One region of the Halopseudomonas sp. Lyrl_26 genome, then DNA from elsewhere that is predicted to be linked to it. Evidence: predicted binding sites of a transcription regulator. Region 1 holds the regulator's gene; each other region holds the start of a gene.

The links. The regulator LexA, encoded in region 1, represses DNA repair genes until DNA is damaged. The targets are predictions, from matches to a motif close to CTGTNTNNNNANACAG.
Region 2: recN (DNA repair protein RecN) is a predicted target of LexA. The motif match lies at 2,072-2,087, and genes of this name have one in related genera.
Region 3: imuA (translesion DNA synthesis-associated protein ImuA) is a predicted target of LexA. The motif match lies at 5,798-5,813, and genes of this name have one in related genera.

What each region holds. Positions count from the first base shown of each region.
Region 1 is NZ_JAYJLH010000001.1:421,841-432,642, forward strand. It holds gene VF673_RS02075 (AAA family ATPase) at 1-675, shown strand, start outside; gene VF673_RS02080 (vWA domain-containing protein) at 750-1,928, shown strand; gene VF673_RS02085 (DUF1653 domain-containing protein) at 1,940-2,158, shown strand; gene topA (type I DNA topoisomerase) at 2,251-4,860, shown strand; gene VF673_RS02095 (DUF6586 family protein) at 4,865-5,359, shown strand; gene VF673_RS02100 (hypothetical protein) at 5,426-5,665, shown strand; gene VF673_RS02105 (SOS-induced cell division inhibitor SulA) at 5,706-6,194, opposite strand; gene lexA (transcriptional repressor LexA) at 6,206-6,814, opposite strand; gene VF673_RS02115 (TetR family transcriptional regulator) at 6,989-7,651, shown strand; gene VF673_RS02120 (L,D-transpeptidase family protein) at 7,721-8,203, shown strand; gene nagZ (beta-N-acetylhexosaminidase) at 8,249-9,232, shown strand; gene VF673_RS02130 (CsiV family protein) at 9,268-9,831, opposite strand; gene mfd (transcription-repair coupling factor) at 9,831-10,802, opposite strand, start outside.
Region 2 is NZ_JAYJLH010000008.1:54,872-65,673, reverse strand. It holds gene fur (ferric iron uptake transcriptional regulator) at 1-299, shown strand, start outside; gene recN (DNA repair protein RecN) at 378-2,045, opposite strand; gene grpE (nucleotide exchange factor GrpE) at 2,197-2,778, shown strand; gene dnaK (molecular chaperone DnaK) at 2,863-4,797, shown strand; gene dnaJ (molecular chaperone DnaJ) at 4,916-6,046, shown strand; gene dapB (4-hydroxy-tetrahydrodipicolinate reductase) at 6,058-6,864, shown strand; gene VF673_RS11055 (hypothetical protein) at 6,931-7,686, opposite strand; gene carA (glutamine-hydrolyzing carbamoyl-phosphate synthase small subunit) at 8,022-9,158, shown strand; gene carB (carbamoyl-phosphate synthase large subunit) at 9,191-10,802, shown strand, end outside.
Region 3 is NZ_JAYJLH010000004.1:181,696-192,497, reverse strand. It holds gene VF673_RS07800 (DUF2889 domain-containing protein) at 1-287, shown strand, start outside; gene VF673_RS07795 (OsmC domain/YcaO domain-containing protein) at 380-2,578, shown strand; gene VF673_RS07790 (putative bifunctional diguanylate cyclase/phosphodiesterase) at 2,681-4,783, shown strand; gene VF673_RS07785 (CvfB family protein) at 4,857-5,696, shown strand; gene imuA (translesion DNA synthesis-associated protein ImuA) at 5,889-6,497, shown strand; gene VF673_RS07775 (Y-family DNA polymerase) at 6,503-7,918, shown strand; gene VF673_RS07770 (error-prone DNA polymerase) at 7,915-10,802, shown strand, end outside.

The DNA of each region.
Region 1 (10,802 bases):
CATATCAAGTCCACCACCAAGGCCCACCAGGGGCTCTATGAATATGATGCGGTGAGCCGCCTGCGTGATTCCCAGCTGGGCGTGGACAAGGTTCACGATGTGCGCAACTACATCAAGAAGGGCAAGCTGTGGGAGGCTTTCGAGTCAGAAGAGCGTGCCATCCTGCTGATCGACGAGATCGACAAGGCCGATATCGAGTTCCCCAATGATCTGTTGCAGGAACTCGACAAGATGGAATTCTTTGTTTACGAGACCAACGAGACCATCAAGGCAAAGCAGCGGCCGATCATCATCATCACCTCGAACAACGAGAAGGAGCTGCCGGATGCTTTCCTGCGCCGCTGCTTCTTCCATTACATCGCTTTCCCCGATCGTGAGACCATGCAGCGGATCGTGGATGTGCACTACCCGAACATCAAGAAGGAGCTGCTCTCCGAGGCGCTGGACATCTTCTTCGACGTGCGCAAGGTGCCCGGGCTGAAGAAGAAGCCGTCCACCTCGGAGCTGGTCGACTGGCTCAAGCTGCTGATGGCCGATGACATTCCCGAGGCTGTGCTGCGTGACCGGGATCCGACCAAGGCCATTCCACCGCTGTACGGTGCGCTGGTGAAGAATGAGCAGGATGTGCAACTGCTCGAGCGGCTGGCCTTCATGACGCGGCGTCAGAACCGCTGAGTGCTTTCACCCTCTCCCCAGCCTCTCCCGTCAAGGGAGAGGGGGTTGTTCCGAGTATCACTGAGGGGCGATAGATGCTACTCAATCTATTCAATGAGATGCGCGCAGCCAAGGTGCCGGTATCGGTGCGTGAGCTGCTGGACCTGATCAATGCACTGAAACACCACGTGGTGTTTGCCGATATGGACGAGTTCTACTATATGGCCCGCACCGTGATGGTCAAGGACGAGCGCCATTTCGACAAGTTCGACCGCGCCTTCGCCGCCTATTTCAATGGCCTGCAGAACCTCGACGAGCTGCTCCAGGCGCTGATCCCGGAGGACTGGCTGCGCAAGGAGTTCGAGCGCCTGCTCACCGACGAGGAAAAGGCCCAGATCCAGTCACTGGGTGGGCTCGACAAGCTGATCGAGGAGTTCAAGAAGCGCCTCGAGGAGCAGAAGGAGCGTCACGCCGGTGGCAACAGGTGGATTGGCACCGGTGGTACCAGTCCCTTCGGTTCCGGCGGCTACAACCCCATGGGCATCCGGGTCGGTGATGCCGGGCAGCGTCAGGGGCGAGCGGCCAAGGTCTGGGAGATGCGCGAGTACAAGAACCTCGACGACCAGGTGGAGCTGGGTACGCGCAACATCAAGGTGGCCCTGCGCCGGCTGCGCAAGTTCGCCCGAACCGGTGCGGCCGAGGAGCTGGACATCGATAGCACCATCGACCATACCGCCCGGGATGGCGGGCTGCTGAACATCCAGATGCGCCCCGAGCGACACAATGCGGTCAAGCTGCTGCTGCTGTTCGATATCGGCGGCTCGATGGACTCGCACATCAAGGTCTGCGAGGAACTGTTCTCCGCCTGCCGTACCGAGTTCAAACATCTGGAGTACTACTATTTCCACAATTGCATCTACGAATCGGTGTGGAAGGACAACATGCGCCGAACCCAGGAGCGGATTCCGACCATGGATGTGATCCACAAGTACGGTTCCGACTACAAGGTGGTGATTGTCGGTGACGCGGCCATGGCGCCCTACGAGATCACCCAGCCCGGCGGCAGCGTGGAACACTGGAACGAGGAAGCGGGGCATGTCTGGATCACCCGCCTGCGGGAGAAATTCCCCAAGATGATCTGGATCAACCCCTACCCGAAGGACGCCTGGGGCTACACCACCTCGACCCGCATCATCCAGGATCTGATGGAAGATCAGATGTACCCGCTGACGCTGGAAGGGCTGGAGCAGGGTATGCGGTATCTGGCCAAATAGTGAAACAGATCATGCCACTCAAGCCCGGGCACTATCGCCACTATAAAGGAAAGGACTATCAGGTCATCGGCATCGCCCGGCATTCGGAGACCGGCGAGCAGCTGGTGGTCTACCGCACACTCTATGGCGACTTCGACCTCTGGGTACGCCCCGTTGGAATGTTCACCGAAGAGGTCGAGGTCGACGGCGAGTCATCTCCACGCTTTACCTTTATCAGCGAAGACGTGTAGGCTCTGGCCCTCCGGACCTGCCGTTCGTCGGCGGGTCGTCGGCTCCGGCGGCGCGGGCCACCGCATTCATTGATTGAGGAACACCAATACCCATGGGAAAAGCACTGGTCATTGTGGAGTCACCAGCCAAGGCGAAGACGATCAACAAGTATCTTGGCAATGACTTTGTGGTGAAGTCGAGCATCGGACATATCCGCGATCTGCCCACCAGTGGCAGCAGCAAGACCGAGAGCAAACCCAAGGGTGCCAAGGCGGCTTCGGACATCGACAAGGCGACCAAGGCAAGGATGCAGCTGGTCAACCGCATGGGCGTTGACCCCGAGAACGGCTGGAAGGCCCGCTACGAGATACTGCCCGGCAAGGAAAAGGTCATCGACGAACTGCGTCGTCTGGCCCGGGAAGCCGACACCATCTATCTGGCAACGGACTTGGACCGCGAGGGGGAGGCGATTGCCTGGCACCTGCGCGAGTCCATCGGCGGTGATGAATCCCGCTACCGTCGGGTGGTGTTCAACGAGATTACCAAGAAAGCCATCCAGGAGGCCTTCTCCCAGCCGGGCGAGCTGGACATGAACCGGGTCAACGCCCAGCAGGCGCGGCGTTTTCTGGACCGGGTGGTCGGCTACATGGTGTCACCGCTGTTGTGGCAGAAGATCGCCCGCGGTCTGTCCGCCGGCCGCGTGCAGTCGGTGGCGGTCAAGCTGATCGTTGACCGCGAGCGTGAAATCCGCGCCTTCGTGCCGGAAGAATTCTGGGAAGTGCACGCTGACCTGACCACACCCAAGAGCGAGTCCGTGCGCTTCGAGGTGGTCAAGGAGAATGGCGGGGCCTTCCGTCCGCTGAACAAGGAGCAGACTGACAAGGCACTGGCCCAGCTCAGGGCGGCCAGTTACCGCGTCACCAAGCGGGATGCGCGGCCGACCACTACCAAGCCGAGTGCGCCCTTCATTACCTCCACCCTGCAGCAGGCCGCCAGCACGCGGCTGGGCTTCAGCGTGAAGAAGACCATGATGATGGCCCAGCGGCTGTACGAAGCGGGTTACATCACCTACATGCGTACCGACTCGACCAACCTGTCAGCCGATGCCGTGAGCATGGCGCGGGGATATATCGAGAAGAATTTCGGCGCCCAGTACCTGCCCGAGACACCTAATGTCTATGGCAGCAAGGCCAACGCCCAGGAAGCTCACGAAGCCATCCGTCCCTCGGATGTGAAGCTCAAGGCCACCGATCTCAAGGGCATGGAGCGTGACGCCGAGCGCCTCTACGAGCTGATCTGGCGCCAGTTCGTGGCCTGCCAGATGCCGCCGGCGCGCTACCTGTCGACCACCATCACCGCCCAGGCCGGCAATTTCGAGCTGCGTGCCCGTGGCCGCATCCTGCAGTTCGACGGTTTCACCCGGGTGCTGCCGCCCCAGGGCAAGGGTGGCGAAGATGAGGTGCTGCCGGACATGCAGGTGGACAACGAGCTGGGTCTGGTCCGTCTGGATCCCAAGCAGCACTTCACCAAGCCCCCGGCACGCTATTCCGAAGCCAGTCTGGTCAAGGAGCTGGAGAAGCGCGGTATCGGCCGCCCGTCGACCTACGCCTCCATCATCTCGACCATTCAGGAGCGTGGCTATGTCACCCTGAATAACCGCCGTTTCTACGCGGAGAAGATGGGTGACATCGTGACCGAGCGCCTCAACGAGAGCTTCCCCAATCTGATGGGCTACGACTTCACCGCCCGCATGGAGGAGTCGCTGGATGACGTGGCCGAAGGTGAGGTGCCCTGGAAGGAGGTGCTCGACCGCTTCTATGCCGATTTCAAGCAGAAGCTCGAGGCAGCCGGTTCCAGCGAGGAAGGCAAGGGCATGCGCGCCAACCAGCCCACACCGACAGATATCCCCTGCGTCGAGTGCGGTCGGCCGATGATGATACGGACTGCTTCCACCGGGGTGTTCCTCGGTTGTTCCGGTTATGCCCTGCCGCCCAAGGAGCGCTGCAAGGCGACCGTCAATCTGGTACCCGGTAACGAGGTGGCGGCGGATGACGATGAGGGTGAATCCCGGGTACTGCGGGCCAAGCGCCGCTGCCCGATCTGCTCGACAGCGATGGACAGCTACCTGGTCGACGAGCGCCGCAAGCTGCATGTGTGCGGCAACAATCCCGACTGCAGCGGCTTCGAGGTGGAGCAGGGGCAGTTCAAGATCAAGGGCTATGATGGTCCGGTGATCGAATGCGACAAGTGCGGCAGCGACATGCAGCTCAAGACCGGCCGCTTCGGCAAGTACTTCGGCTGCACCAATGCGCAGTGCAAGAATACCCGCAAGCTGCTGCGCAACGGCGAGGCGGCACCGCCCAAGATGGATCCGGTGCTGATGCCGGAGCTGCGCTGCGAGAAGGTGGATGACGTCTACGTTCTGCGCGATGGGGCCTCGGGTCTGTTCCTGGCTGCCAGCCAGTTTCCCAAGAATCGCGAGACCCGCGCGCCTCTGGTGCGCGAGCTGTTGCCCCACGCCGAGGCGATAGATCCCAAGTACCATTTCCTGCTCGAGGCACCGGTCGCCGATCCGGATGGCAATCCCACCGTGGTACGCTACAGTCGCAAGAGCAAGGAGCAGTACGTGCAGAGTGAGATCGAGGGCAAGCCGACCGGTTGGCGTGCCTTCCATGATGGCAAGAACTGGGTGATCGAGGACGGCCGCAAGGTCAAGGGGTAATCCCGTGGCGGATGAGCTGTATACCCGTACCAATCAGGCGCTGGCCTTTGCCCGGCTGGCGCTGGGTGAATGGCACCAGGCTGCCGCTGCGACGGAGATCGGCGCGGCTACCCGGGTTGCCTATCATCGCGAGCACACCGTCTTTCATCTGTACCGCGGCCTGCTGTGGCTTATCCAGGAGGTTGCCGACGGCTACCGCTGGACCCTGACCGGGACCCAGAGCGTCGAACAGCTGCTGCGCGCAGAACAGATCGAGCGTTTTCCCGGACCTGAACTGGCCGAGCTGGCGCAGCTGAGGCAACGTTCTGACAGCTGGGTTGCGGGTATCCTGTCCGCCTGGCAGCAGCTGCAGGCGCCACCGGCCAGGGCGGGCGCCGCCGGTGCCCTTATCGTCGGTGGGGCTGCGACGCCACCCTGGGGATTGGCGGAGGCCGAGGAGGCGCTGGCGTCATTGCGCGCCCAGGTCGAGCGTTATCGTCAGAACCTTCAGGAGTGGTAGGGCGGGCGTCAGGCTCCCCCGCTGGGGTGTGGTACAATGCCAGGCTTGACTGACAGGAGACATCGAATGCCTTCACCCTTTCTCGAGATCATTGAGCTTGCCGACGGGACGGTTGCCCTGCGCCGTCCGGACGAAGAGGGCAAGCCGCTGTTGATCATTGAGTTTTCCGAGGAAGCCAGGGAATTTCTGCAGGGCAACTATGTCGAGGTGGCCAAGGTCATGATCGGCGCCGGCATGCAGGTTGCCGGGCAGATTCTCGAGGATGATCCGGATCTGGATCTGGATGAGCACCGGGTGCTGCATTGAGCAGCAGTGCCCGGTAACCGCCATTCCGGTCGGGTGAATGTCAGCTGGTAACTTCCATGCGAATATTCAGGCTGGCACAGTGTCCCGCCCGGGCCGATCGGTCCAGCAGCTCCCCATGGTCGGGATCGGACAGCCAGCTGACCACGGTGTGACTGTAACCCAGTTCCAGAATCTCGCAGCACAGCCTGAGTGAATCCATTCCTCGACGGGAGCGGATGATCAGGATGCGTTGCGGGTCCAGTCCCGAGGCCCGCAGCCACTTCTGGCTGATGGGCAGCGGCGGATCAATCAGGCTCAGCCATCCCGGGCTGTTGGCCTGGCTCAGGTCCCGCAGGATGGGTGCCAGCAGCTGCAGGCACTGACGGGGTGAGCCGTGCAGGCCGATCTCGCTGGAGCCGGGGGCTTCATCCAGTCCGTCGTCGTAGCTGGGTGCCTGCGTCAGTGACTGCATACCCGACTGGCAGGCCAGCAGGGCGTTATGCAACAGATCCGGTTGTACTGCTGAACCTTCGTTTCGTGCATACCGCATGGTCTACTCCTTCAGTGGCGAATCACGCCTACGCTCAAGCCTTCGATAATGAGTTCCTGCTCGCCCAGGTCGATCTCGATGGGGGCAAATTCAGGGTTTTCCGCGATCAGTGACACCTTGCGCCCCTGCTTGTGGAAGCGCTTGACGGTGACTTCATCGTCGATGCGGGCCACCACCACCTGGCCATTGCGTGCCTCGCTGGTGCGATGGACCGCCAGAAGGTCGCCGTCCAGAATGCCGATATCCTTCATGCTCATACCGCGGACCCTCAGCAGGTAATCGGCGCGGGGGCTGAAGAAGTCGGGATCGATGCGGCAGTGGTTCTCGATATTCTCCAGTGCCAGGATGGGCGCGCCGGCGGCTACCTGGCCGACGACCGGCAGGCTGTGCTCATCGGCTGCCTCGGCATCATTGGGCAGGCGGATGCCCCGCGATGCGCCGGGGATCATCTCGATGGCACCCTTGCGTGCCAGGGCCTTGAGGTGGTCCTCGGCCGCATTGGGGGAGCGGAAGCCCAGTTCGCGGGCTATATCCACGCGGGTGGGTGGATAACCGTTGCTGGCCATGTATTCCCGGATGAAAGCCAGTACCTGCTGTTGCCGTGCGGTGAGTTTCTGCATCTGGTCCATGCCTGTTTTTCTATACAGTTGCTGTGATTATATACAGCATTTGGCCCGGCGCAACCCCGGGTCGAATTTTGCACTTGGTACGGACTGTGGTAAAAATCTTCTGGTTGACACCCAGCCCGCTTGAAACGTATGTTTCAAACATTCGTTTTGATAGTGGAGTGGTCTGTGGCGCAGTCTGAAACAGTCGAGCGCATTCTGGATGCTGCAGAGCAACTGTTTGCCGAGAAAGGGTTCGCGGAAACCTCGCTGCGGCTCATCACCAGCAAGGCCGGGGTCAATCTTGCCGCAGTCAACTATCACTTCGGCTCGAAGAAGTCGTTGATCCAAGCGGTCTTTACCCGTTTCCTCAATCCCTTCGTTACCAGTCTGGAGCAGGAGCTCGATCGACAGCAGCAGGCAGGGGTCACAGACCCGACACTGGAACAGCTGCTGGAGATGCTGGTGCGCCTGGTGCTGGCGGTCAAGCCGCGCAGCGGCAACGATCTGTCCACCTTCATGCGCCTGCTCGGTCTGGCCTTCAGTCAGAGCCAGGGACACCTGCGCAAGTATCTCGGTGAGGTCTACGGCAAGGTGTTCAAGCGCTACATGACCCTGGTATTGCGCAGTGCGCCGGAGTTGCCGGTGGACGTGCTGTTCTGGCGGGTGCACTTCATGCTCGGCAGCGCCGCCTTCACCCTTTCCAGCATGAAGGCGCTCAAGGCCATGGGTGAGGCCGAGTACGGCGACCGGGCCAGTACCGATGAGATCCTGCGCCAGATGGTTCCGTTCTTCGCTGCCGGCATGCGCGCCGAGCTGGTGAACAACGCCGAGCCCGCGCCGGCGGAGTGAAGCTGCCGGCCGGGGCTTACCTCGCCGGCGCCGATCCGCTATCGTGTGGGTTTTCCCGCGGAGCTGCGCATGTCCCTGGATCTGATCCACATATCCATCGAGCACCAGTGCCTCACCGGCTATGCCGGAGGGCAGCAGGTCTGCCGCTTTCCGGTATCCACGGCACTGGCCGGTCCCGGTGAGCAGCAGGGCAGCGGCTGCACGCCCCGTGGCCGCCACCGGGTGCGCGCCCGTATCGGTGAAGGCCAGCCCCTGGGCGCGGTGTTCATCGGTCGCCGGCCGACCGGTGAGGTCTGGTCCGCCGAACTCGCTGCCGCCCACCCCGAGCGGGACTGGATACTGACGCGGATCCTCTGGCTGTGTGGCGAGGAGCCCGGCTTCAATCGGGGCGGCAATTGCGACTCCCAGCGCCGTTACATCTACCTGCATGGCACCGGGGATGATCAGCCCATGGGCATCCCCCTGTCCCACGGCTGCATTCGCCTGCGCAACAGCGACATGCTGGCGCTGTTCGACATGACCCCGGCCGGCTGTGCAGTCGTTATCGAATAATCTCTCATTGAAATCAGGAGCACTCCCTTGACCCATGGCTCATTGATGCTGGATCTGGCAGGTCACTGGCTGACACCGGAAGACCGCCAGCTGCTCCGGCAGCCCGAGGTCGGCGGCCTCATTCTCTTTGCCCGCAATACCGAGTCACCGGCCCAGGTGCGCGAGCTGGTGCACAGCATCCGTGCACTGCGTCCGGACATGCTGATCGCCATTGATCAGGAGGGCGGCCGGGTCCAGCGGCTGCGCCGCGAGGTGCTGCGTCTGCCGGCGCTGGGCCGTATTGCCCGTTGCGGAGATGCGGCGCCTGCGCTGGCCGAGGCTGCCGGCTGGCTGATGGCAACGGAGATGCTCGCCTGCGGGATTGATATCAGTTTCGCTCCGGTGCTGGATCTGGATTACCTGCGCAGTCAGGTCATCGGTGATCGTTCCCTGGGTGGTGATCCGCAACAGGTGACAACCCTGGGACGGGCCTACATCCAGGGGCTGCACGGGGCAGGCATGGCCGCCACCGGCAAGCATTTTCCCGGCCATGGCTGGGCCGAGGCCGACTCCCATTTCGCCCTGCCGGTGGACGAGCGCAGCGAAGAGGAGATCCGCAACAGCGATCTGCGTCCGTTCGCGGCCCTGGCCGGTGAACTGGACGGGATCATGCCGGCGCATGTGGTCTATCCGGCGGTGGACAGTCTGCCCGCCGGTTTCTCCCGGCGCTGGCTGCAGGACATCCTGCGTGGAGAGCTGGGCTTTGATGGGGTGATCTTCAGTGACGATCTGACCATGGCCGGCGCCCACGCCGCCGGTGACATGACCCAGCGGGTGGATGCGGCACTGGCATCGGGCTGCGACATGCTGCTGGTGTGCAACGATCGGGCGGCGGCGGAACAGGCGCTGGTGCATGCCCAGCAGGTCGGCATGCGACCCTCCGAGCGGCCGGCGCGGATGCTGGCCCGGCGCGTGGTCGGCGTCGACTACAAGGCCGATCCGCGCTGGGCGCGGTCGGTCGAGCTGCTGCGGCGGGCGGATCTGCTCTGAGAGACGGTACCGGGCGGCCCCGCCGCCCGGTCAGCTCAGGGCTGACTGGTGCGGATCAGGGCACCGAGGCTGCGATGGTCGAGATAGTGGGTCTCATCCAGGCGCAGGCGGCGGGTGGTCTGCAATCGTTCGCTCACCGGCTCCGCCGCGGTGGCATGGTTCAGCCACAGGGTGACCCGAGCGCTCAGCGGATCGGTATCCAGGCTGACCAGACCCTGTACCGGATACAGTAAGTCACCACCGGCGTCGGTCATGGGCTGGCCCTTCCGTACGGCTACGCTCAGGTGCGGGTCCGCCGGCTGGGTCCAGGCCCGGTGAAAGCGGATCTCGTAGCCGTTGCTTTCCAGCTTGCGTGCATCACTGTCCAGCCGGTGACGGGTGGGATCTATGCTGCGGATATCACCGCGCACCGTGTCGTCCAGCGCGGTGGCGCGCTCATCCCAGTCCGTTCCGGGGCCGGCGGCGGGGGTCAGCTGTGCGCCGGGCTGGCTGAACACCAGCAGTTCGACCAGATATTCCTGGGCTTCGGCCAGCAGGCTGCCGGTCAGCAGGGCGGTGGCGAGCAGCGGTTGCAGCCGGTTGCGGGTTATCGATTTCATCAGCGTTTTCCTTTGCCGGGGGCTGCGGCAGCGGGTTGCTGCAGCCGTTCGATCAGCGCTTCAACGGTATTCAGGCGCAGCGCGGCCTGGCCCATGGGGGCACTGAAACGCAGTATATTGCCACCTTCCAGCCGGTAGCGCTGCGAGCTTTCCTGAATCAGTCGGATCAGTACCATGGGATCGACACTGGTGTCGGCACCGAATTCGATGCGGCCGTGCTCGGGTCCGACGTCGATGCGGGTGATCCCCAGCGGTGCGCAGCGCAGCTTCAGCGAGGTGATGCGGAACAGGGTCTTGACCTGCTCCGGCAGCAGCCCGAAGCGGTCGATCATTTCCACCTGCAGATCCTTCAGCTCGTCGTCGTTGGCGGCATTGGCGATCCGCTTGTACAGGGTCAGGCGTGCATGTACATCCGGCAGGTAGTCGTCGGGGATCAATGCCGGCAGGCGCAGGTTGATATCCAGCACATCGCCCAGCGGATTCTCCAGCTCCGGCTCCTTGCCCTGCTGGATCGCCTTGATCGCGCGCTCGAGCATATCCATGTACATGCTGAAGCCCACCGCCTGGATCTGGCCGCTCTGGCCCTCGCCGAGCAGTTCACCTGCACCCCGGATCTCCAGGTCGTGGGTGGCCAGGGTAAAGCCGGCGCCGAGATCCTGGGCGGCTGCAATGGCCTCCAGGCGCTTCTCCGCATCCCCGGTGAGCTTGCGTCCGGCCGGGGTCAGCAGGTAGGCATAGGCCTGGTGGTGGCTGCGGCCGACCCGTCCACGCAGCTGGTGCAACTGGGCCAGGCCGAACTTGTCGGCCCGTTCGATGATGATGGTGTTGGCGCTGGGCACGTCGATGCCGGTCTCGATGATGGTCGAGGTCACCAGGATATTGAAGCGGCGATGGTAGAAATCGCGCATTACCTGCTCCAGCTGGCGTTCGGGCATCTGACCGTGGCTGATACCGATGCGCGCCTCGGGCAC
Region 2 (10,802 bases), on a different contig from region 1:
ATGTCTACAAGGCGCTGATGGAAGCGGGGGAGGACGTGGGTCTGGCAACCGTTTATCGGGTGCTGACCCAGTTTGAATCCGCAGGTCTGGTGGTGCGCCACAACTTCGATGGCGGACATGCCGTTTTCGAACTGGCCGATGGCGAGCACCACGATCACATGGTCTGTGTGGATACCGGCGAGGTGATCGAGTTCTTCGATCCCGAGATCGAGCGGCGCCAGGAACAGATCGTGCGCGAGCACGGCTACGAACTGGTCGACCACAATCTGGTGCTCTATGTGAAGAAACGGGATATCTGATCCCTTCCTGCCGATCGGTCGGGTCTGTCGTCAGGCCTGACCGGTTCTCGGAGCAGCCAGTTCGGCCGCTTCCTCTTCCTACCGCGCCAGCTGCCGGCGGGCGTGGGCCAGCGACTCCTCCGTCAGATCCACTCCGCCCAGCATGCGGGCCACTTCCTGAACCCTGTCCTCCCCCTCCAGCCTGTCTATGCAGGTGCGGGTCGAATCCCGTCGCTGCTCCTTGCGCACGAACAGGTGTTGATGCCCCTGGGCGGCGACCTGCGGCAGGTGGGTGACGGTCAGAACCTGGCCACGCTCGCCGAGATGACGGAGCAGTTTGCCGACGATCTCGGCAGTCGGGCCGCCAATGCCTACATCCACTTCATCGAACACCAGGGTCGGTACCCGGGAGGTCTGGGCGGTGATCACCTGGATGCCCAGGCTGATGCGTGACAGCTCGCCACCTGAGGCCACCTTGGCCAGCGGCTTGGCCGGCTGACCCGGGTTGGCGCTGACCAGAAATTCGACGTTCTCCAGTCCCTGCAGGGGGTACTGGGCGCTGGTGATCGGACGCAGTTCGACCTGTACCTGGCCGCCCGGCATGCCCAGCTGCTGGATCTCGCCGGTCACCGCCTTGGCCAGCTTCTGCGCGGCCTTATGGCGGATCGCGGACAGCTTCGCGGCCAATTGCTGATAGTGCTCGCGGTACGCGGCCAGCTCCTCGGTCAGGCGGTCCTTGTCCGCATCGCTCTGCTGGATGCCTTCCAGCTCTTCAATCAGGCGTTGCTGCAGGGCCGGCAGCTCCTGGGGCAGAATCCGATGCTTGCGCGCCAGGTCGTGGATCACGCCCAGACGCTCTTCAACCTGTTGCTGGCGCGCCGGGTCCGCCTCGAAATGATCGAGGTAGCGACTGAGTTCTCCGACGGCCTCCTCGATCTGGATCTGCGCGCCGGTGAGCAGGTCGTGGGCCTCGCCCAGGCTGCGGCCATGGTGATGCAGGCCGTTGAGGCGGTTGAGACAGGCGCTGAGCGCCTGCAGCACGCTGCCGTTATCGCTTTCACTGCAGATATTGATGATCTGCTGGCAGGACTGCATTATCTGCTCGGCGTTGGCCAGCTGGCGTTGTTCGCTTTCCAGCAGCTCCAGCTCGCCGTCCTGCAGGCTGAGATTATCCAGCTCCTCCAGCTGGTAACTGAGCAGTTGCTGGCGGGCATTCTGCTCCTCGCTGATGTTGCTGGCCTGTTCGAGGGCCTGTTCGGTCTGCCGGCAGCGCTGGGCAGCCAGCTGCACCTGCCGCGCCAGCTCGCTGGCGCCGGCATAGTCGTCCAGCAACCGGCGGTGGGTGTCGGTCTTGAGCAGGGACTGATGTTCATGCTGGCTGTGGATGTCGATGAGCATCTCGCCCAGCGCCTTGAGGTCCTGTTGCGGACAGGGGCTGCCGTTGATGTAGCCCCGGGAGCGGCCTTCGGCGGTGACTACTCGGCGCAGTATCACCTGATGCTCGTCACTGGCCAGGTCGCGCTGCTCGAGCCACTGTTGCGCTTCCGGAATGTCGCTGATGTCGAAGGTGGCGAGGATGTCTGCCTTGTCCGCACCGGGTCGCACCGCGCCACTGTCGGCGCGGTCGCCGAGGGTCAGGGCCAGGGCGTCCAGCATGATGGATTTGCCCGCACCGGTTTCGCCGGTGATCACGGTCATGCCGCGATCGAGCTCCAGTTCCAGATGATCGACGATTGCGTAGTTATTCACCGCCAGGTGCAGCAGCATGGAGTCATCTCCGCAGGCTTGTTGTTCTGGTTGTTTATACAGTAGTCGTGGTTTGTTGTTCAACCCCCTTGAACATCCCTCCGGCAGCCCCATATAGAGGTCATGCGCGTGGCCTGAGGGCCTCGTCACCCATTTGCTGACAGGAGGAGACATGGTGGACGAACAGAAACAGGAGCTGCAGGACGAGGAGATCGGAACCGAGCAGCAGGAAGCCGCGACTCCGGCCGGGGATGACCCCGCTGCCCGTATCGCCGAGCTCGAGGAGCAGCTGGCTGCCGCACAGGACCAGGCGCTGCGTGCCGTTGCCGACGCGCAGAACGCCCGCCGCCGGGCAGAGCAGGAAATCGCCAAGGCGCACAAGTTTGCCCTGGAGCGGTTTTCCATGGATCTGCTGGCGGTGGTTGACAGCCTGGAGCGCGGTCTGGAGCTGTCCAGTAACGAGGATCCCGCCATCCAGCCCATGCGTGAAGGCATGGAGCTGACCCTGAAACTGTTCACCGACACTCTGGCGCGGCATCAGGTGGTGGCTGTGAATCCGGAGGGTGAGCCCTTCAACCCCGAGCTGCATCAGGCGATGGCGATGGAGGCCAGCGACAAGGTCGAGCCCAATACCGTGCTCAAGGTGTTCCAGAAGGGTTACACCCTGAACGAGCGCTTGCTGCGTCCGGCCATGGTGGTCGTAAGCAAGGCCGGGTCTGGCCAGACTGGCGGAACAATTGACGAACAGGCGTGAAGTTGTACTTGAAATAGCATTTTCCGGCCTTATCTAGAGTTCAGAGCAGATTGAACAGCGCCGCCGGGTACGTGCGGCCAGCATATTCGGAGACATAAACACATGGGTAAGATCATCGGTATCGACCTGGGGACCACCAACTCCTGCGTCGCTGTCATGGAGAACGGTGCCGCCAAGGTCATCGAGAACGCCGAAGGCGGGCGCACCACTCCGTCCATCGTCGCCTACACCAACGACGGCGAGACCCTGGTCGGCCAGTCCGCCAAGCGTCAGTCGGTTACCAACCCGCACAACACCCTCTATGCGGTGAAGCGCCTGATCGGTCGCCGCTTCGATGAGGACGTGGTGCAGAAGGACATCAAACTGGTGCCCTACAAGATCGTCAAGGCCGACAACGGCGATGCCTGGGTCGAAGCCAAGGGCGAGAAGATGGCGCCGCCGCAGATTTCCGCGGAAGTGCTGAAAAAGATGAAGAAGACCGCCGAGGACTACCTGGGCGAGCCTGTGACCGAAGCGGTCATCACCGTTCCGGCCTACTTCAACGACAGCCAGCGCCAGGCGACCAAGGACGCCGGGCGTATCGCCGGTCTGGACGTCAAGCGCATCATCAACGAGCCCACAGCGGCGGCGCTGGCCTACGGCATGGACAAGGCCCGTGGTGACTCCACCGTGGTGGTCTACGACCTGGGTGGTGGTACCTTCGACGTGTCCATCATCGAGATCGCCGAAGTGGATGGCGAGCACCAATTCGAGGTGCTGGCGACCAACGGTGACACCTTCCTCGGTGGTGAAGACTTCGACATGCGTCTGATCGACTATCTGGCAGACGAGTTCAAGAAGGAAAACGGCGTTGATCTGCACAACGATCCGCTGGCGCTGCAGCGTCTGAAGGAAGCAGCCGAGAAAGCCAAGATCGAGCTGTCCTCCAGCCAGCAGACCGATGTCAACCTGCCGTACATCACTGCTGACGCCTCGGGTCCCAAGCACCTGCAGGTCAAGGTAACCCGGGCCAAGCTGGAGTCGCTGGTCGAGGATCTGGTCAAGCGCAGTATCGAACCCTGCCGCATCGCCATGCAGGATGCCGGTCTGGACGCCTCGGAAATCAACGAGGTGATCCTGGTCGGTGGTCAGACCCGCATGCCGCTGGTGCAGAAGACTGTTGCCGAATTCTTCGGCAAGGAGCCGCGCAAGGACGTCAACCCGGATGAAGCGGTAGCCGTTGGCGCTGCCATTCAGGGCGCGGTACTGGCCGGTGACGTGAAGGACGTGCTGCTGCTGGACGTGACTCCGCTGTCGCTGGGTATCGAGACCATGGGCGGTGTGATGACCACCCTGATCGAGAAGAACACCACCATTCCGACCAAGAAGTCGCAGGTGTTCTCCACCGCGGACGACAACCAGACAGCCGTGACCATTCATGTGCTGCAGGGTGAGCGCAAGCAGGCTGCGCAGAACAAGTCGCTGGGTCGCTTCGATCTGGCCGACATTCCGCCGGCGCCGCGCGGTGTGCCGCAGATCGAGGTCAGCTTCGACATCGATGCCAACGGTATCCTCAATGTGTCCGCCAAGGACAAGGCTACCGGCAAGCAGCAGTCGATCGTCATCAAGGCCAACTCCGGTCTGTCGGATGAAGAAATCGAGAAGATGGTGCGTGATGCCGAGGCCAACGCCGAGGAAGACCGCAAGTTCGAGGAGCTGGTGACCGTGCGCAACCAGGGCGATCAGCTGGTGCATGCCACCCGCAAGACCCTGTCCGAAGCCGGCGACAAGGCCACCGAGGAGCAGAAGGCCGCAATCGAGAAGGCGCTTGCCGATCTGGAAGAAGCGGTCAAGGGCGATGACAAGGCAGAGATCGAAGCCAAGATCAATGCGCTGTCCGAAGCCTCTGCCCCGGTTGTGCAGAAGATGTATGAAGAGCAGGCAGCCCAGGGCGATGCCCAGGCCAATGCCGGCGAGGGCAAGGCTGACGCAGATGATGTGGTCGATGCCGAGTTCGAAGAAGTCAAGGACAACAAGTAGTCCTTGGGTGTTCCGGGCCTGCCTCAGGGCGGGCCCGTGCACAGCGCGGCAGGGCAACGCGGGAGCTTATCCCGCGTTGCTGTTTGTGCCGTAGGATATTCCAAAGGAAACAGGACATATGGCCAAGCGTGACTATTACGAAGTGCTGGGCGTGGAGCGCGGCGCCAGTGAAGCCGAGCTGAAAAAAGCCTATCGCCGGTTGGCAATGAAATATCACCCGGATCGCAATCCGGATGACAAGGAAGCGGAAGAGAAATTCAAGGAAGCCAACGAGGCTTACGAGATTCTGACCGACGCCAATAAGCGGGCGGCCTACGACCAGTACGGTCATGCCGGCGTGGATCCGAACATGGGCGCCGGTGCCGGCGGTTTCGGTGGTGGCAATTTCTCCGATATCTTCGGCGACGTGTTCGGCGATATCTTCGGGGGTGGCGGTCGCGGCCGTTCCTCGGTGCAGCGCGGCAGCGATCTGCGCTATACCCTTGAGCTGGACCTGGAAGAGGCTGTGCGCGGTACCACCGTGACCATCAAGGTGCCGACCCTGGTGGGCTGCAAGACCTGTGACGGCAGCGGTGCCAAGAAGGGCACCAAGCCGACCACCTGTACCACCTGTGGCGGTCATGGTCAGGTGCGCATGCAGCAGGGCTTCTTCGCTGTGCAGCAGACCTGTCCGCGGTGTCATGGTACCGGGCAGATGATCAGTGACCCCTGCCGCGACTGCCATGGCCAGGGCCGTGTGGAAGAAACCAAGACCCTGTCGGTCAAGGTGCCGCCGGGCGTGGATAACGGCGATCGCATCCGTCTGGCCGGGGAGGGCGAGGCCGGGGTCAATGGTGGGCCCACCGGCGACCTCTATGTGGTGGTGTCGGTGCGAGAACACCGGATCTTCCAGCGCGATGGCAAGAATCTCTATTGCGAGGTGCCGATCAACTTTGTCGAAGCGGCACTGGGTGGCGAGCTTGAGGTGCCGACTCTGGACGGCCGGGTCAAGCTGAAGATTCCCGAGGGAACCCAGACCGGCAAGCTGTTCCGTCTGCGTGGCAAGGGCGTGGTGCCGGTGCGTGGTGGTGCCCCCGGCGACTTGCTGTGCCGAGTGGTACTGGAAACCCCGGTTAATCTGACCAAGCGGCAGCGCGAGTTGCTCAGCGAATTGCGTGATACCCTGCAGGCTGAGGGCAGCAATCAGACGCCGCGAGCCAAGAGCTGGTTTGAGGGCGTGAAAAATTTCTTTGAAGACATGAAGTTCTGACCGGGGAAAGCATGAGAAGAATAGCGGTAATCGGCGCAGCCGGGCGCATGGGCAAGACCTTGATCGAGGCCATAGGCCAGGCTGAGGGGGCGCGACTGACTGCCGCCATCGAGCGGCCGGAGAGCAGCCTGATCGGCGCTGATGCCGGCGAGCTGGCCGGTGTCGGTCGGCTGGGCGTGGCCGTCGTCGGGGATCTGACCCAGGTGCTCGACGATTTTGATGTGCTGATCGATTTCACCCATCCGACCAGTACCCTGGTCAACCTGGAAATCTGCAGCGCCGCGGGCAAGGCGATGGTCATCGGTACCACCGGCTTTTCCGAGGAGGAAAAGCAGTTGATCAGCCGGGCGGCCGAGCAGGTCCCGGTGGTCTTTGCGCCCAACTTCAGCGTCGGCGTCAACCTTACCCTCAAGCTGCTGGACATGGCGGCCCGGGTCATGGGCGATGAGGCGGATATCGAGATCATCGAAGCGCACCATAGGCACAAGGTAGACGCTCCCTCCGGTACTGCGCTGCGCATGGGTGAGGTAGTGGCTCAGGCGCTGGGGCGAGACCTGCAGAAGGTCGCGGTGTACGGCCGCGAAGGCCAGACCGGCGCCCGTGATCGGCAGACCATCGGTTTCGCCACTGTGCGCGCCGGGGATGTGGTGGGTGATCACACCGTGCTGTTTGCCACCGAGGGTGAGCGGGTGGAGATCACCCACAAGGCCTCCAGTCGCATGACCTTTGCAAGGGGCGCGGTGCGTTCGGCCATCTGGCTGGCTGCCCATGATAGGGGGCTGTTCGACATGCAGGATGTACTCTCGCTGCGTGATTGAGACTTGCGGTACAAAAAGAGCCCGGTCAGATGTTCTGACCGGGCTCTTTTTGTTACTGAATGCTGCTCAGCTCTGACGCAGCTGATCGCGGGCCATCTGATCCAGTGTCTTGGTGTTGCGCAGCAGATAGAAGGCTGCAATGGTGGGCACCCAGTTGTCGTGGTGGTTGATCAGTCGCGGCTGGATGAAGCCGTACTGCTTTTCCAGATCCTGCAGCGTCGGGTCCAGATCCGGCAGCAGCTCCCGGAGGGTTGCGGCTCGCGCGGTAATGCGTGCATCTATGGTGTTGAAGATGCCTTCACTGGTCTCCATGAAATACACGCCGATCGAGCTGAACATGTTGTTCTGGTACAAAAGCAGGATCTGATTGGTCTCCAGGCTCTGCTGGTGCAGCGCGAGCAGACGCTCATCGCCTCCTGCAGCGGCGCTCGCGTAGCGTGCCGCAATAGCCTTGTCCATCTCTGCATGGGCCATCATGGTGCGGTTGACGGTGGCCAGATGATAGTGCGCTTCGTCCTCGCTCTGGTTCTCGATCTCGCGGATCAGGCTGACGAACTGGTTATAGGGCGCGCGTACATCGCTGGGGTTGTCCAGCTGACGCAGCAGTTTCTCCATATTGAGCAGGGCTTCGTTGTAGGCTTCCCGGTTGCCCGGTTCGCGTACCCGCTCGTAGAGGTTGTTGTCGATCAGCAGATAGGTGGCCGCGCGGTAGCCTTCACTGCGCAGCTCGTGAAGACTCTGAGCCAGCTGTGCATCGGCCTGGGCCTGGGCAGCAAGTCCGAGGAACAGCAGGAACAATACATACTTCAGATAGGTTTTCATGGTTGAAGTCCCTGTTCTGGTTGTTGAGCCTTGTGCCGAGCCGCCCGGCCAGCAACGGGGTGCTGGTGCGCCTGCACAGGTTCGTGATCCAGATGCAGTTTTAACACGTCCGCCGGGATTATGAAACAGAACGGCAGAACGTCTTGGTCGTGTGGATGTAAGGGGATAACCGGTGTGGATATTTATTGGTCAAGCCGGTAAAATATCGGGCTAATCTGTCTATCTCAGCGCGTATCTGACAATGCCTTTGCAGTGGGGTGAAGTGGAAATCACATCATTCCCGCTTTTGTGCAGCCCGCGTTCGGCAAAAACGTGTCAGTCTTTCGGAGGTTTTCTTGTCCAAGCCCGCCATTCTTGCTCTCGCCGACGGCAGCATCTTCCGTGGTGAAGCCATCGGCGCCGACGGCCACAGCGTCGGCGAGGTCGTATTCAATACGGCCATGACCGGATACCAGGAGATCCTCACCGATCCATCATACGCGCGTCAAATTGTCACGCTGACCTACCCGCATATCGGCAATACCGGTACCACCCCGCTGGATGCCGAATCCGACCGTGTCTGGGCTGCCGGTCTGATCATCCGGGATCTGCCGCTGATCGCCAGCAACTGGCGTAGCCGTCAGCCGCTGGGCGAGTACCTGAAGGAGAACGGTACCGTCGCCATTGCCGGTGTCGATACTCGTCGCCTGACCCGCATTCTGCGGGAAAAGGGGGCGCAGAATGGCTGCATCATGGCAGGTGCGGATGCAACCGAAGAGAAGGCGCTGGAGCTGGCCAGGGGGTTTGCCGGCATCAAGGGTATGGATCTGGCCAGGGAAGTCACTACCACCAGCGTCTACGAGTGGCGGCAGAGCGCCTGGGATCTGGCTACCGACAGCTACCCCGAGATAGACGCAGCGCAGCTGCCCTACCATGTGGTGGTCTATGATTACGGCGTCAAGCACAACATTCTGCGCATGCTGGTAGCGCGCGGTTGCCGCCTGACCGTGGTGCCCGCCCAGACGTCCGCTGCCGATGTGCTGGCGCTCAATCCCGATGGCGTACTGCTGTCCAATGGCCCGGGAGACCCGGAGCCCTGCGACTACGCCATCCGCGCCATCCGCGAGCTGCTGGAGACCGATACCCCGATCCTGGGCATCTGTCTGGGTCACCAGCTGCTGGCCCTGGCCTCGGGCGCGCGCACGGTCAAGATGCCCAGCGGGCACCACGGTGCCAACCACCCGGTACAGAATCTGAAGACCGGTGAGGTCATGATCACCAGCCAGAACCACGGGTTCGCAGTGGACGAGAGCGCCCTGCCGGCCAACGTGCGGGCAACCTACAAATCACTGTTTGACGGCACCCTGCAGGGGATCGAGCGCACCGACAAGGAAGCCTTCAGCTTCCAGGGTCACCCCGAGGCCAGCCCCGGCCCGGGTGACGTGGCTCCGCTGTTCGAGCGTTTCATTGCAGCCATGGCCAAGCGCGCCTGAGTCGCCGGCACACCCAAGGATTAATAGCACACATGCCAAAACGTACTGACATCAAGAGTATTCTGATCCTCGGCGCCGGGCCCATCGTCATCGGCCAGGCCTGCGAGTTCGACTATTCCGGCGCCCAGGCCTGCAAGGCGCTGCGCGAAGAGGGTTTCCGGGTCATCCTGGTGAACTCCAACCCGGCCACCATCATGACCGACCCGGCCATGGCCGACGCCACCTATATCGAGCCGATCAAGTGGCAGACCGTGGCGCGGATCATCGAGAAGGAGCGCCCCGACGCCCTGCTGCCGACCATGGGCGGCCAGACCGCACTGAACTGCGCGCTGGATCTGGAAAAGCACGGCGTGCTGGAAAAGTTCGGCGTCGAGATGATCGGAGCCAATGCCGACACCATCGACAAGGCCGAGGACCGTTCGCGCTTCGACCAGGCCATGCGTGCCATCGGTCTGGAATGCCCGCGCTCGGGTATCGCCCACAACATGGACGAAGCCTACGGCGTGCTGGACAAGGTCGGCTTCCCCTGCATCATCCGTCCCTCCTTCACCATGGGCGGCACTGGCGGCGGTATCGCCTACAACCGTGAAGAATTCGAGGAAATCTGCACCCGCGGTCTGGATCTGTCGCCGACCAAGGAGCTGCTGATCGACGAGTCGCTGATCGGCTGGAAGGAATACGAGATGGAGGTGGTCCGCGACAAGAAGGACAACTGCATCATCGTCTGCTCCATTGAAAACTTCGACCCGATGGGCGTGCATACCGGTGACTCCATCACCGTGGCTCCGGCCCAGACCCTGACCGACAAGGAATACCAGATCATGCGCAACGCCTCCCTGGCGGTGCTGCGCGAAATCGGTGTGGAAACCGGTGGTTCCAACGTCCAGTTCGGCATCAACCCGGTCGACGGTCGCATGGTGGTCATCGAGATGAACCCGCGCGTGTCGCGCTCCTCGGCGCTGGCCTCCAAGGCCACCGGCTTCCCGATTGCCAAGATCGCTGCCAAGCTGGCCGTGGGTTACACTCTGGACGAGCTGAGCAACGACATCACCGGCGGCCGTACTCCGGCCTCGTTCGAGCCGTCGATCGACTACGTGGTAACCAAGGTACCGCGTTTTGCCTTCGAGAAATTCCCCAATGCCGACGCCCGCCTGACCACCCAGATGAAGTCCGTTGGCGAGGTCATGGCCATCGGCCGTACCTTCCAGGAGTCCATGCAGAAGGCCCTGCGCGGTCTGGAAGTGGGTTCCTGCGGCTTCGATCCGCAGCTGGATCTGGGCGCAGCCGACGCCGCGACCATCCTGACCCGCGAGCTGACCGTGCCGGGTGCCGAGCGTATCTGGTACATCGGTGATGCCTTCCGTGCCGGCATGAGTGTCGAGCGCATCTTCGAGCTGACCAAGATCGATCCCTGGTTCCTGGTGCAGATCGAGGATCTCATCAAGGAAGAGCAGCACCTGAGCCAGCTGGGGCTGGCCGACGTGGATCGCGACCTGATGTTCCGCCTCAAGCGCAAGGGCTTCTCCGACACCCGTCTGGCACAGCTGCTGGGCGTGAGCGAGAAGAACCTGCGTTCGCAGCGCCACAAGCTGGGTGTGTTCCCGACCTACAAGCGGGTGGATACCTGTGCCGCCGAGTTCGCCA
Region 3 (10,802 bases), on a different contig from region 1:
AGTTCGACCAGCAGGACCTGCGCAGCATCATGCCCTGGGCCGAGCAGACCCTGGACGACAGGCTGCTCGAAGCGCTCTATGTGCAGCGTCGCTCGGTCATGGTCGCCGCCAGCAAGGGCGTCAATCTGGACCTGATCAAAAATGCCGGGCAGGCCATGGTGGCCCGTGCCGGCGCCTGTTTCGTGTTCCAGCCGGAACGCGCGGAGCAGGCGATCCGGGTGATCGGCAGTACCCGTCAGGACGTAACCGGTCCGGAAGATCTGCTGGTGGACGTCGCCAGAAACTGAATCGCGGCCTGCCACCAGTCATTTAGCCGCGACCCGGGCGGCGAAAATCCGGATAATGGCCGGTCATTCTGTTCGCCCGCTCTGGTACCCGCATGGAAATCAAGGTCAACTTCCTCGACAACCTTCGTCTCGAGGCCAAATTCGACGACTTCACGGTAATCGCCGACCAGCCGATCCGCTACAAGGGCGATGGCTCGGCGCCCGGTCCCTTCGATTACTTCCTGGCGTCCTCGGCGCTCTGTGCGGCCTATTTCGTCAAGCTCTACTGCCAGACCCGTGGCATTCCCACGGAAAACATCCGCCTGGCGCAGAACAACATCGTCGATCCGGAGAACCGTTACCAGCAGACCTTCAAGATCCAGGTCGAGCTGCCCGAGGACATCTCCGAGAAGGACCGTCTGGGCATATTGCGCTCCATCGACCGCTGCACCGTGAAGAAGGTGGTGCAGACCGGTCCGGAGTTCATCATCGAGGTGGTGGAGAATCTGGATGCCGACGCCCAGGGCCTGCTGTTGGCGCCCTCCACGGACGCGCGCACCTGCATTCCCGGCAAGGACGTGCCGCTGGAGCAGACCATCGCCACCCTGTCCGGGCTGATCGCCGACATGGGCATGAAGATCGAGATCGCTTCCTGGCGCAACATTGTGCCCAACGTCTGGTCCCTGCACCTGCGCGACGCCCACTCCCAGATGTGCTTCACCAACGGCAAGGGCGCGACCAAGGAAAGCGCCCTGGCCTCGGCGCTGGGCGAGTTCATCGAGCGGCTGAACTGCAACTTCTTCTACAACGACCAGTACTGGGGTCCGGAACTGGCCAATGCCGACTTCGTGCATTACCCCGAGGAGCGCTGGTTCCAGCCGGGCCCCGACGGCGAGCTGCCGGAGGAGATCCTCGACGAGCACTGCCTGGCCATCTACAACCCCGAGGGCGAGCTGCTCGGCACCCATCTGTATGACACCAACTCGGGCAATGTCGAGCGCGGCATCTGCTCGCTGCCCTACGTCCGTCAGTCCGACGGCGAGGTGGTGTACTTCCCCTCCAACCTGATCGAGAACCTGTATCTGAGCAACGGCATGGCCGCCGGCAACACCCTGGCCGAGGCGCAGGTGCAGTGCCTGTCGGAGATCTTCGAGCGGGCGGTGAAGCGGGAGATCATCGAGGGCGAGCTGGCGCTGCCGGATGTGCCCCAGGCGGTGCTGGAACGGTATCCGGGCATTCTGGCCGGCATCCGCGCACTGGAGGAGCAGGGCTTCCCGGTGCTGGTCAAGGATGCTTCCCTCGGTGGCCAGTTCCCGGTCATGTGCGTAACCCTGATGAACCCGCGCACCGGTGGCGTGTTCGCCTCCTTCGGTGCACACCCCAACTTCGAGGTGGCGCTGGAGCGCAGCCTGACCGAGCTGCTGCAGGGGCGCAGCTTCGAAGGCCTGAACGACTTGGCCAGACCTACCTTCGAGAGCCAGGCAGTCACCGAGCCCAACAACTATGTCGAGCATTTCATCGACTCAAGCGGGGTGATCTCCTGGCGCTTCTTCAGCAGTCGGGCCGACTACGAGTTCGTCGACTGGGACTTCACCGACGGCGGTCGCCTCAGCAATGCGGAAATGGCCGATGAGTTGCTGGGCATCCTCGCGGAAATGGGCCACGAGGTGTACATGGCGGTGTACCGGCATCTCGGCGGCACGGCCTGCCGCATCCTGGTCCCGGGCTATTCCGAGGTCTACCCGGTGGACGACCTGATCTGGGACAACACCAACAAGGCGCTGTACTTCCGTGAGGACATCCTCAATCTGCACCGGCTCGATGACGAGCAGCTGCAGAGTCTGGTGGACCGTCTGGAAGAGAGCGAGCTGGACCACTACGGCGACATCATCACCCTGATCGGCGTCGAGTTCGACGAGAACACCGTCTGGGGGCAGCTGACCATCCTTGAACTGAAGCTGCTGATCCATCTGGCGCTGGGCAATCTGGAACCGGCTCTGGAGCTGGTCGAGGAGTTCCTGCAGTACAACGACAATACCGTCGAACGCGGCCTGTTCTACCAGGCCATGCAGGCGGTACTGGAGGTGGTGCTGGATGACGAGCTGGAGCTGGAGGACTTCGAACCCAACTTCCGCCGCATGTTCGGCGACGAGCGCATGGATGCCGTGATCGGCTCGGTGCAGGGCAGTGTCCGCTTCCACGGCCTGACCCCCACCAGTATGAATCTGGAAGGGCTGGAGCGGCACCAGCGCATGATCGACAGCCTGAAGAAGCTGCACAGAACGCGCGCCAGAGCGGCCATGCAGGCTTGAATCAATAGTAGCGAAGCGCTACTTTTAGGAAAAATAACGAGAAAAGGCCATGGAATCTGCCCGTTTTTATCTTCTACTCCCTCTGCACGCCGGGCTGTCGGCATGAGTGCCAGTCAGGCGGGCGGTGACCAGGCTTTCATCGCTTTCGTCCAGCAGTTGCCCATTGCCTGCATCCTGACCCGCCTCAGTGACAGCGCTGTGGTGGCGACCAACCCCTCGTTCGACAAGCTGTTCGGCTGGCCGAAAGAGATGATCCTGGAGAACAGAACGGAAGCGCTGCCGCTGTGGTTGTCCGATGAACAGTGCGCGGCGTTCTTTCACGATCTCAACCGGATGGGCAGCCTGCGGCAGTCGGAGACCCGCTTCCGCTGCAGCGATGGGCGCATCCTGCCCTGTCTGGTGTATGTGGAACAGATGACGGTGGCCGGCGAGCTCTGCCGGCTGTCGATGATCCATGACATTTCCGATCGGATAAAGGCTGAGGCGGCGCTCAGGCGCAGTGAGGCCAAATTCACTGCGTTGTTCATGGACTCCCCCGAGCCCTACCTGCTGTTCGACAAGGACAACGCCCGAATCACCGAGATCAACCGGCGTTTTACCGAGGTGTTCGGCTATACCGCAGAGGAAGCCGTCGGCAGGACGGCGACCGAGCTTGGATTGTGGCGTTATCCCGAGCGGCGTTCGGCGCTGATCGAGAAGCTCATCCGCCACCGCTGCCTGCGCTCCGAACCGGTGGACTTCGTTACCCGGGACGGCCGCATCCTCAATTGCGAAGTATCCAGCAATTTCATCCGCGTGGGGAATGACCGTTGCACCCTGTCCTGCTTCAAGGACGTGACCGAGCAGGTGACCATCGAGAGGCGCATCAAGCATCAGGCCTACCATGATGCGCTGACCAATCTGCCCAACCGCCTCTTGCTGCAGGACCGCCTGCAGCAGCATCTGGCGCTGGACGAGCGGCATGGCCTGCGCTTTGCGGTGCTGTTCTTCGATCTGGATCACTTCAAGCGCATCAACGACTCCCTCGGCCACGGCCTGGGGGATGCGGTGCTGCGCGAGGCCAGTCGGCGCCTGTGTCAGGGCGTGCGCAAGACCGATACCGTGGCCCGGCTGGGCGGCGATGAATTCGTGGTGGTGCTCGCCGGTCTGAGCGGCAACCGGGAGCAGATCACCGAGCAGGTCGGGAACCATGCCCTGGCTCTGCTGGAAACACTCTCCGCCCCCATGCGGGTGGAAGGCCACGCCCTGCAGCTTGGTTGCAGTATCGGTATTGCCCTGTCCGGTGAGCACGGCCGCACCCCGGAGGATCTGCTCAAGCACGCCGACACTGCCCTGTACCGGGTCAAGGCCAGCGGGCGCAACGGCTTTGCTTTCTTCGAACCGCAGATGCAGGTCGACGTCAGCCGCCGGCTGCAGCTGGAGACCGACCTGCGCGTCGCTCTGGAGCAGGGCGCCTTCCGTCTGCACTATCAGCCCCAGATCGATGTCCATCAGCAGCGTATTCTCGGAGCCGAAGCGCTGCTGCGCTGGGAGCATCCCGAGAAAGGTCTGGTCAGCCCGGGGTGCTTCATGTCCGTGCTGGAAGAGAGCGGCATGATTCTGGATGTCGGCCATTGGGTGCTGGAGGAAGCCTGCGGACTTATAGCCAGACTCCTTGAACAGCGGTTGATCGATGTGGACGGATTCAGCCTGAGCATCAATATCAGCCCACTGCAGTTCCGTCAGGCTGATTTCGTCGCCCGCGTGGGCGAGGCCATCGCGGCCCATCAGATACCCTCCCGGTGTCTGCGACTGGAAATCACCGAGAGCATGGTCATTCACGACATCAACGATACCGTGGCCAAGATGCACGAGCTGCGCAGCATGGGCCTGAGCTTCGCGATTGACGACTTCGGTACCGGCTATTCCTCACTCAGCTATCTGAAGCGCCTGCCGGTGGATCAGCTGAAGATCGACCAGTCCTTTGTGCGTGACTGCACGGTGGACAGTCATGATGCCGAGATCATCCGCGCCATCATCGCCATGGGCCGCAGTCTGAACCTGAAGCTGGTGGCCGAGGGCGTGGAAACGGCAGATCAGCTCGACTTCCTGCGGCAGCAGGGCTGCCATGCCTATCAGGGTTTTCTGTTCAGTGCAGCGGTGGATGATGAGTCCCTGAGTGCACTGCTCCGGCGCAGCCGGGAGTCCGTCACCCCCCCGCAGTGATTGGTCTGGTCAGGGCCACTCTATATACTGGCGGCCTCTCCGGCACGACCGGGTCAGCAAGGCGGGCAAGGGCATGGCACTGATTGGACGAATGAACACACTCGAGGTGCTCAAGCACACGGACTTCGGCCTCTATCTGGATGGCGGCATGGAAGGGGAGATCCTCCTGCCCCGGCGCTACATCCCCAGGGACACGCCGAGCGAGGTGGGCGACTGGCTCAATGTGTTCGTCTACTTCGACAGCGACGACCGGCTGATCGCCACCACCCTCAAACCCAAGGTCATGGTCGGCGGCTTCGCCAGCCTCAAGGTGGTGGATATCAACCGCACCGGCCTGTTCCTCGACTGGGGCCTGCCCAAGGACCTGCTGCTGCCGCACTCCGAAGAGAAGCGCCCGCTGCAGGTAGGCGACTATTGCGTGGTTCACGTCTATCTGGACAAGCACAGCAAGCGGCTGGTGGCCACCGCCCGGCTGGACCGCTACCTGGACCAGAAGCCGGCCCGCTACAAGGTCGGGGAAGAGGTGGATCTGCTGATTGCCGAGGTCACCGATCTGGGCTTCAAGGCCATCATCAACAACGCCCACTGGGGGCTGATTCACAAGAACGAAGCCTTCAAGTTCCTGCGCCGGGGCATGCGCGAGAAGGGCTACATACGCGAGATCCGCCCCGACGGCAAGATCAACCTCAGCCTGCAGCCGGTCGGTCGCCATGCCGCCAGCGCTCTGGAGCAGCAGATTATCGATCGCCTGCGCGAACAGGGCGGCAAGCTGGCGCTGAGCGACAAGAGCCCGCCGCAACTCATCACCGCCGAGTTCGGCGTCAGCAAGGCCAACTTCAAGAAGGCCATCGGCGGCCTGTACAAGCAGGGTCTGATCCGCATCCACCCGGATCATATCGAACTGGCCGACTGAGCCCGCTATGGGAAGGACGAGCACCAGCTCGTCCTGTCCGTCACAGCCATCCATCCGGCACCTCCGCTCCGGGATTGACCAGACATTAGTCAGTGAATAAGCTGTATGCCCATACAGTAATTCGGTGTCTGTCATGTGCGGCCCAGCTTTCCCATCCTCCATTCCAACCGACTCCGAACCGGAGCGGCAGCCATGAGCGCCGTGGTGTCCCTGGACGCCCTGCTACAGCAGCGGCGGGTGTGGAAGGGCGGTGCGGATATTGCCGCGGCGCCGGCCCAGCCCACCGGGCATGCGCAACTGGATGCCGTGCTGCCCGGCGGCGGCTGGCCCGAAGCGGCCCTGAGCGAACTGCTGCTGGCCCACCCCGGCAGTGGCGAACTGCAGCTGCTGTGGCCGACCCTGGCCCGCCTGACCCGGGCACGGGAACGGGTAGTGCTGGTGGCGCCGCCCTTCATTCCCTTTGCGCCGGCCTGGCTGCAGGCCGGGGTCGATCTGCGCTGGCTGGTACTGGTGCAGGCCAGCGAGAAGGAAGCCCTGTGGGCGGCAGAGCAGTGCCTGCGCTCCGGCAGTTGCGCCGCCGTACTGTGCTGGCCCGAGCGGATCAATGACCGCGGCCTGCGCCGCCTGCAACTGGCTGCTGCCACCGGCGAGTCCCTGGGGTTTGCCTGCCGTTCCTTGCGCGAGGCGGACAACCCGTCCCCCGCCGCCCTGCGCCTGGCGCTGGATGCCTGGCCGCGGCAGGTCCGGGTGCTCAAGAGTCGAGGTGCCATGCCGGCAGCCCGCCCCCTGGCGCTGGGTTAGCCGCCATGCGCTGGGCCTGCATACTGCTGACCCGGCTGGCCCTGGATGGGGTGCAGCGCGGGCGGGATGACGCCGATGCGCCCCTGGTGCTGGTATCCGGGCATGTGCCGCGCCGCCTGATCCGGGCAGTCAATGCCCAGGCCAGGGCCCTGGGCCTGCGGCCGGGCATGAGCCTGACCGCCGCCCAGACCCTGGTCACCGACTTTGCCGTGGCCGAATACGATGAACAGCAGATCAGCCACTGGCAGCACTTTCTCGCCGCCTGGGCCTACCGCTACAGCTCCCATGTCAGTCTGGATTATCCCCATGCACTGCTGCTGGAGGTCGAATCCAGCCTGGGGCTGTTCGGCCCCTGGCCGCGATTCGAGCAGCGCCTGCGGGAGGATCTGACCGGGCTGGGCTTTCAGCACCGCATAGTGCTGGCCCCCAACCCCGCCGCCGCCCGGGCGCTGACCAATGTGCACGACGGGCTGGCGGTCATGGACAGCCTGGCCCTGCGCGAGCATATCCAGCGCCTGCCGATCCAGCGCAGCGGTCTGGATGCCCAGAGCGTGGCCACACTGTCGCGTATGGGGCTCAAACAACTGGGGCAGATACTCCGCCTGCCGCGGGATACCCTGGCCCGACGCTTCCCCGCCGAGGTGCTGGCCCATCTCGACCGGCTGCTCGGCGTGCTGCCGGTGGCGCTGGGCAGTTACCAGCCAGCGGACGAGTTTGCTGCCCGCATCGAATTCAACTTCGAGGTCGACTCCCACCAGGCCTTGCTGTTCCCCATCCGCCGCCTGCTGCTGGACCTGCAGGCCTTCCTGGCCGGGCGGGACTGCAGCGTGCAGCGCTTCGAGCTGACCCTTGAGCACCGGGATCACGAACCGACCTGTCTGCCCATCGGCCTGCTCAGCGCCGAACGGGATGCCCAGCAGCTGTTCGAAGTCACCCGCAGCCGGCTGGAGCAACTGCAGCTGCCCGAACCCGTGCTGGCGGTAAGGCTGCGCGCCAGTGACCTGCCGTCCTTCACCCCCAAACCGGTCTCACTGCTGGAGGAACGCCCACCACCGGTTCAGCCCTGGGACCAACTGCGCGAACGGCTCAGGGCGCGCCTGGGTGATGAGGCCATTCACGGTCTGGTCGCAGTGGCCGATCACAGGCCCGAATGTGCCTGGCGGCGCGACACCGAGGGCGCCGGCCTTCCGCCCGCACAGCTCGGCAAGCGCCCCGGCTGGCTGCTGGCAGAACCCGAGCCCCTGAACGAGCTGGTGCCGGAGATCCTCGCCGGGCCGGAGCGCATCGAGTCCGGTTGGTGGGACGGGGCCGACCGCCGTCGCGACTACTATGTGGTGCGCACCCGGGATGGGCGGCTGGCCTGGGTCTGGCAGGCGGTGGACGGGCAGGGCCCCTGGATGCTGCACGGGTGGTTCGCATGACAGCCGACTACGCCGAACTGCATTGCCTGAGCAACTTCAGCTTCCAGCGGGGCGCCTCCAGCGCCGACGAGCTCTTTGCCCGTGCCAGACAGCACGGCTATCAGGCCCTGGCCATTACCGACGAGTGCACCCTGGCCGGCATAGTCCGAGCCTGGGAGGCATCCAAGGCTCATGGCATCCCTCTGATCATCGGCAGCGAAATGCAGGTAGAATCCGGCCCCAGGCTGGTCCTGCTGGCCGAGGACAAGACCGGCTACCAGCGCCTGTGCCAACTGATCACCAATGCCCGCCGCCGCACCGAGAAGGGCAGCTATCAACTGCTCAGGGACGATCTGGAAACCGACACCAGCGGCCTGCTGGCGCTCTGGCTGCCCGAGCCGGAGCCGGACCCGCAGCACGGCGAATGGCTCAAAACCCGCTTTGACCAGCGGCTGTGGCTGGCGGTCGAGCTGCACCGCGGCCCGGATGATGCGCAAAGACTGGAGCAACTGCTTGGACTGGCCCGCCAGCTGGAGGTCCCCGCCGTGGCCAGCGGCGATGTGCACATGCACGCCCGGGGCCGGCGGGCCCTGCAGGACACCCTGACCGCCATCCGCCATCATTGCACGCTGGAAGAGGCCGGCCACCGGCTGTTCCCCAATGGCGAACGTCACCTGCGTCCGCTGCAGCAGCTGGCCCAGATTTATCCCCCAACACTGCTTCAGGCCACAGTGGAGATTGCCAGGCGCTGCCGCTTCGATCTGGGCGATCTGAAATACCAGTACCCCAGGGAGCTGGTGCCCGCCGACCACACCCCGTCCAGCTGGTTGCGCCACCTCACCGAGGAAGGCATCGCCTGGCGCTGGCCCCGGGGCATCTCCAGCGAACTGCGCGCCCAGCTCGACAAGGAGCTGACCCTGATCAGCGAACTGGAATACGAAAGCTACTTCCTCACCGTGCACGACATCGTCCGCTTCGCTCGGGGGCAGGGCATCCTCTGCCAGGGCCGTGGCTCGGCCGCCAACTCGGCGGTGTGCTTTGCTCTGGGCATCACCGAAATCGACCCGGCCCGATCCAACCTGCTGTTCGAACGCTTCCTGTCCCGCGAGCGCAACGAACCGCCGGACATCGACGTGGACTTCGAGCACGAGCGCCGGGAAGAGGTCATCCAGTACATATTCAACCGCTATGGCCGCCGCCGCGCGGCACTGGCCGCGGTGGTCAGCAGCTACCACGCCGCTGGTGCCATCCGCGATGTCGGCAAGGCCCTCGGCCTGCCGCCGGATCAGGTGGATGCCCTGGCCCGCTGCTGCAACCGCTGGAGCGATCGTATTCCCGATGCCGAGCGCCTGCGGGAAGCGGGCTTTGAACCGGACAGTCCGGTACTGCACCGAGTACTGACCCTCAGCGGCCAGCTGATCGGCTTCCCCCGACATCTGTCCCAGCACCCCGGCGGCTTCGTCATCTCCGAGCAGCCGCTGGATACCCTGGTGCCGGTGGAAAACGCCGCCATGGAAGACCGCACCGTCATCCAGTGGGACAAAGACGATCTGGATGCGGTCGGCCTGCTCAAGGTGGATGTGCTGGCGCTGGGCATGCTCACCGCGCTGCGCCGCTGCTTCGATCTGGTCCGCCATTACCGCGGCCGGGAACTGACCCTGGCCACCATCCCCGCCGGGGATGAGCCGACCTACAGCATGATCAGCCAGGCCGACACCATAGGCGTCTTCCAGATCGAATCCCGCGCACAGATGAGCATGCTGCCCAGACTGCGACCCAGACGGTTCTACGATCTGGTGATCGAAGTGGCCATCGTCCGCCCCGGCCCGATCCAGGGCGACATGGTGCACCCCTACCTGCGCCGCCGAAACGGCGAAGAGGAGGTCAGCTATCCATCCCCCGCGCTGAAAAAAGTGCTGGAGCGTACTCTCGGCGTCCCCCTGTTTCAGGAGCAGGTCATGGAAATTGCCATAGTCGCCGCCGGCTACAGCGCCGGCGAAGCCGACCAGCTGCGCCGCTCCATGGCCGCCTGGAAGCGCAAGGGCGGGCTGGAGCCGCACCGGGAGAAACTCACCCAAGGCATGCTCGAGCGCGGCTATACAAAGGAATTTGCCGAACGCCTGTTCGAGCAGATCAAGGGTTTTGGCGACTACGGCTTCCCCGAATCCCACGCCGCCAGCTTCGCCCTGCTCACCTACGCCAGCAGCTGGCTCAAATGCCACGAACCGGCCGCCTTCGCCTGCGCCCTGATCAACAGCTGGCCGATGGGCTTCTACAGCCCCGACCAGATACTGCAGGACGCCCGCCGCCACGGCATCGAAACCTGGCCGGTAGACGTGCGCTACAGCGACTGGGACTGCACCCTGGAGCACGACCGCAAGGGCGAATACGGCATCCGCCTCGGCCTGCGCATGATCCGCGGCTTCCGCGAGGACGATGCCCACCGACTGGTTGCAACCAGACAACGGCAGGGCTTCACATCAGTAGAGGAGCTGGCCCTGCGCAGCCAACTCAACCGCCGGGCCATGGAACTGCTCGCCGACGCCGGCGCCCTGCGCGGCCTCGCCGGCCACCGCCACCAGGCCCGCTGGGCCGTCGCCGGTGTACAGGAACCACTGCCCCTGTTTACCGAAGCACCTGCCCAGACAGAGCAGGACGTAGCCCTGCCACTGCCCAGCGTCGGCGAAAACCTCATGGCCGACTACGCCCTGGTCGGCACCACCATGGGCCCACACCCCCTGCGCCTGCTGCGCAGCCAGCTCAAGGCCAGAGGCTGCCGCAGCTCAAAGCAGCTCAAGCAGATGAACGACAACAGCCACGTCAAGGTCGCGGGCCTGGTCACCGGACGCCAACGCCCCGGCACCGCCAGCGGCGTCACCTTCGTCACCCTCGAAGACGAACACGG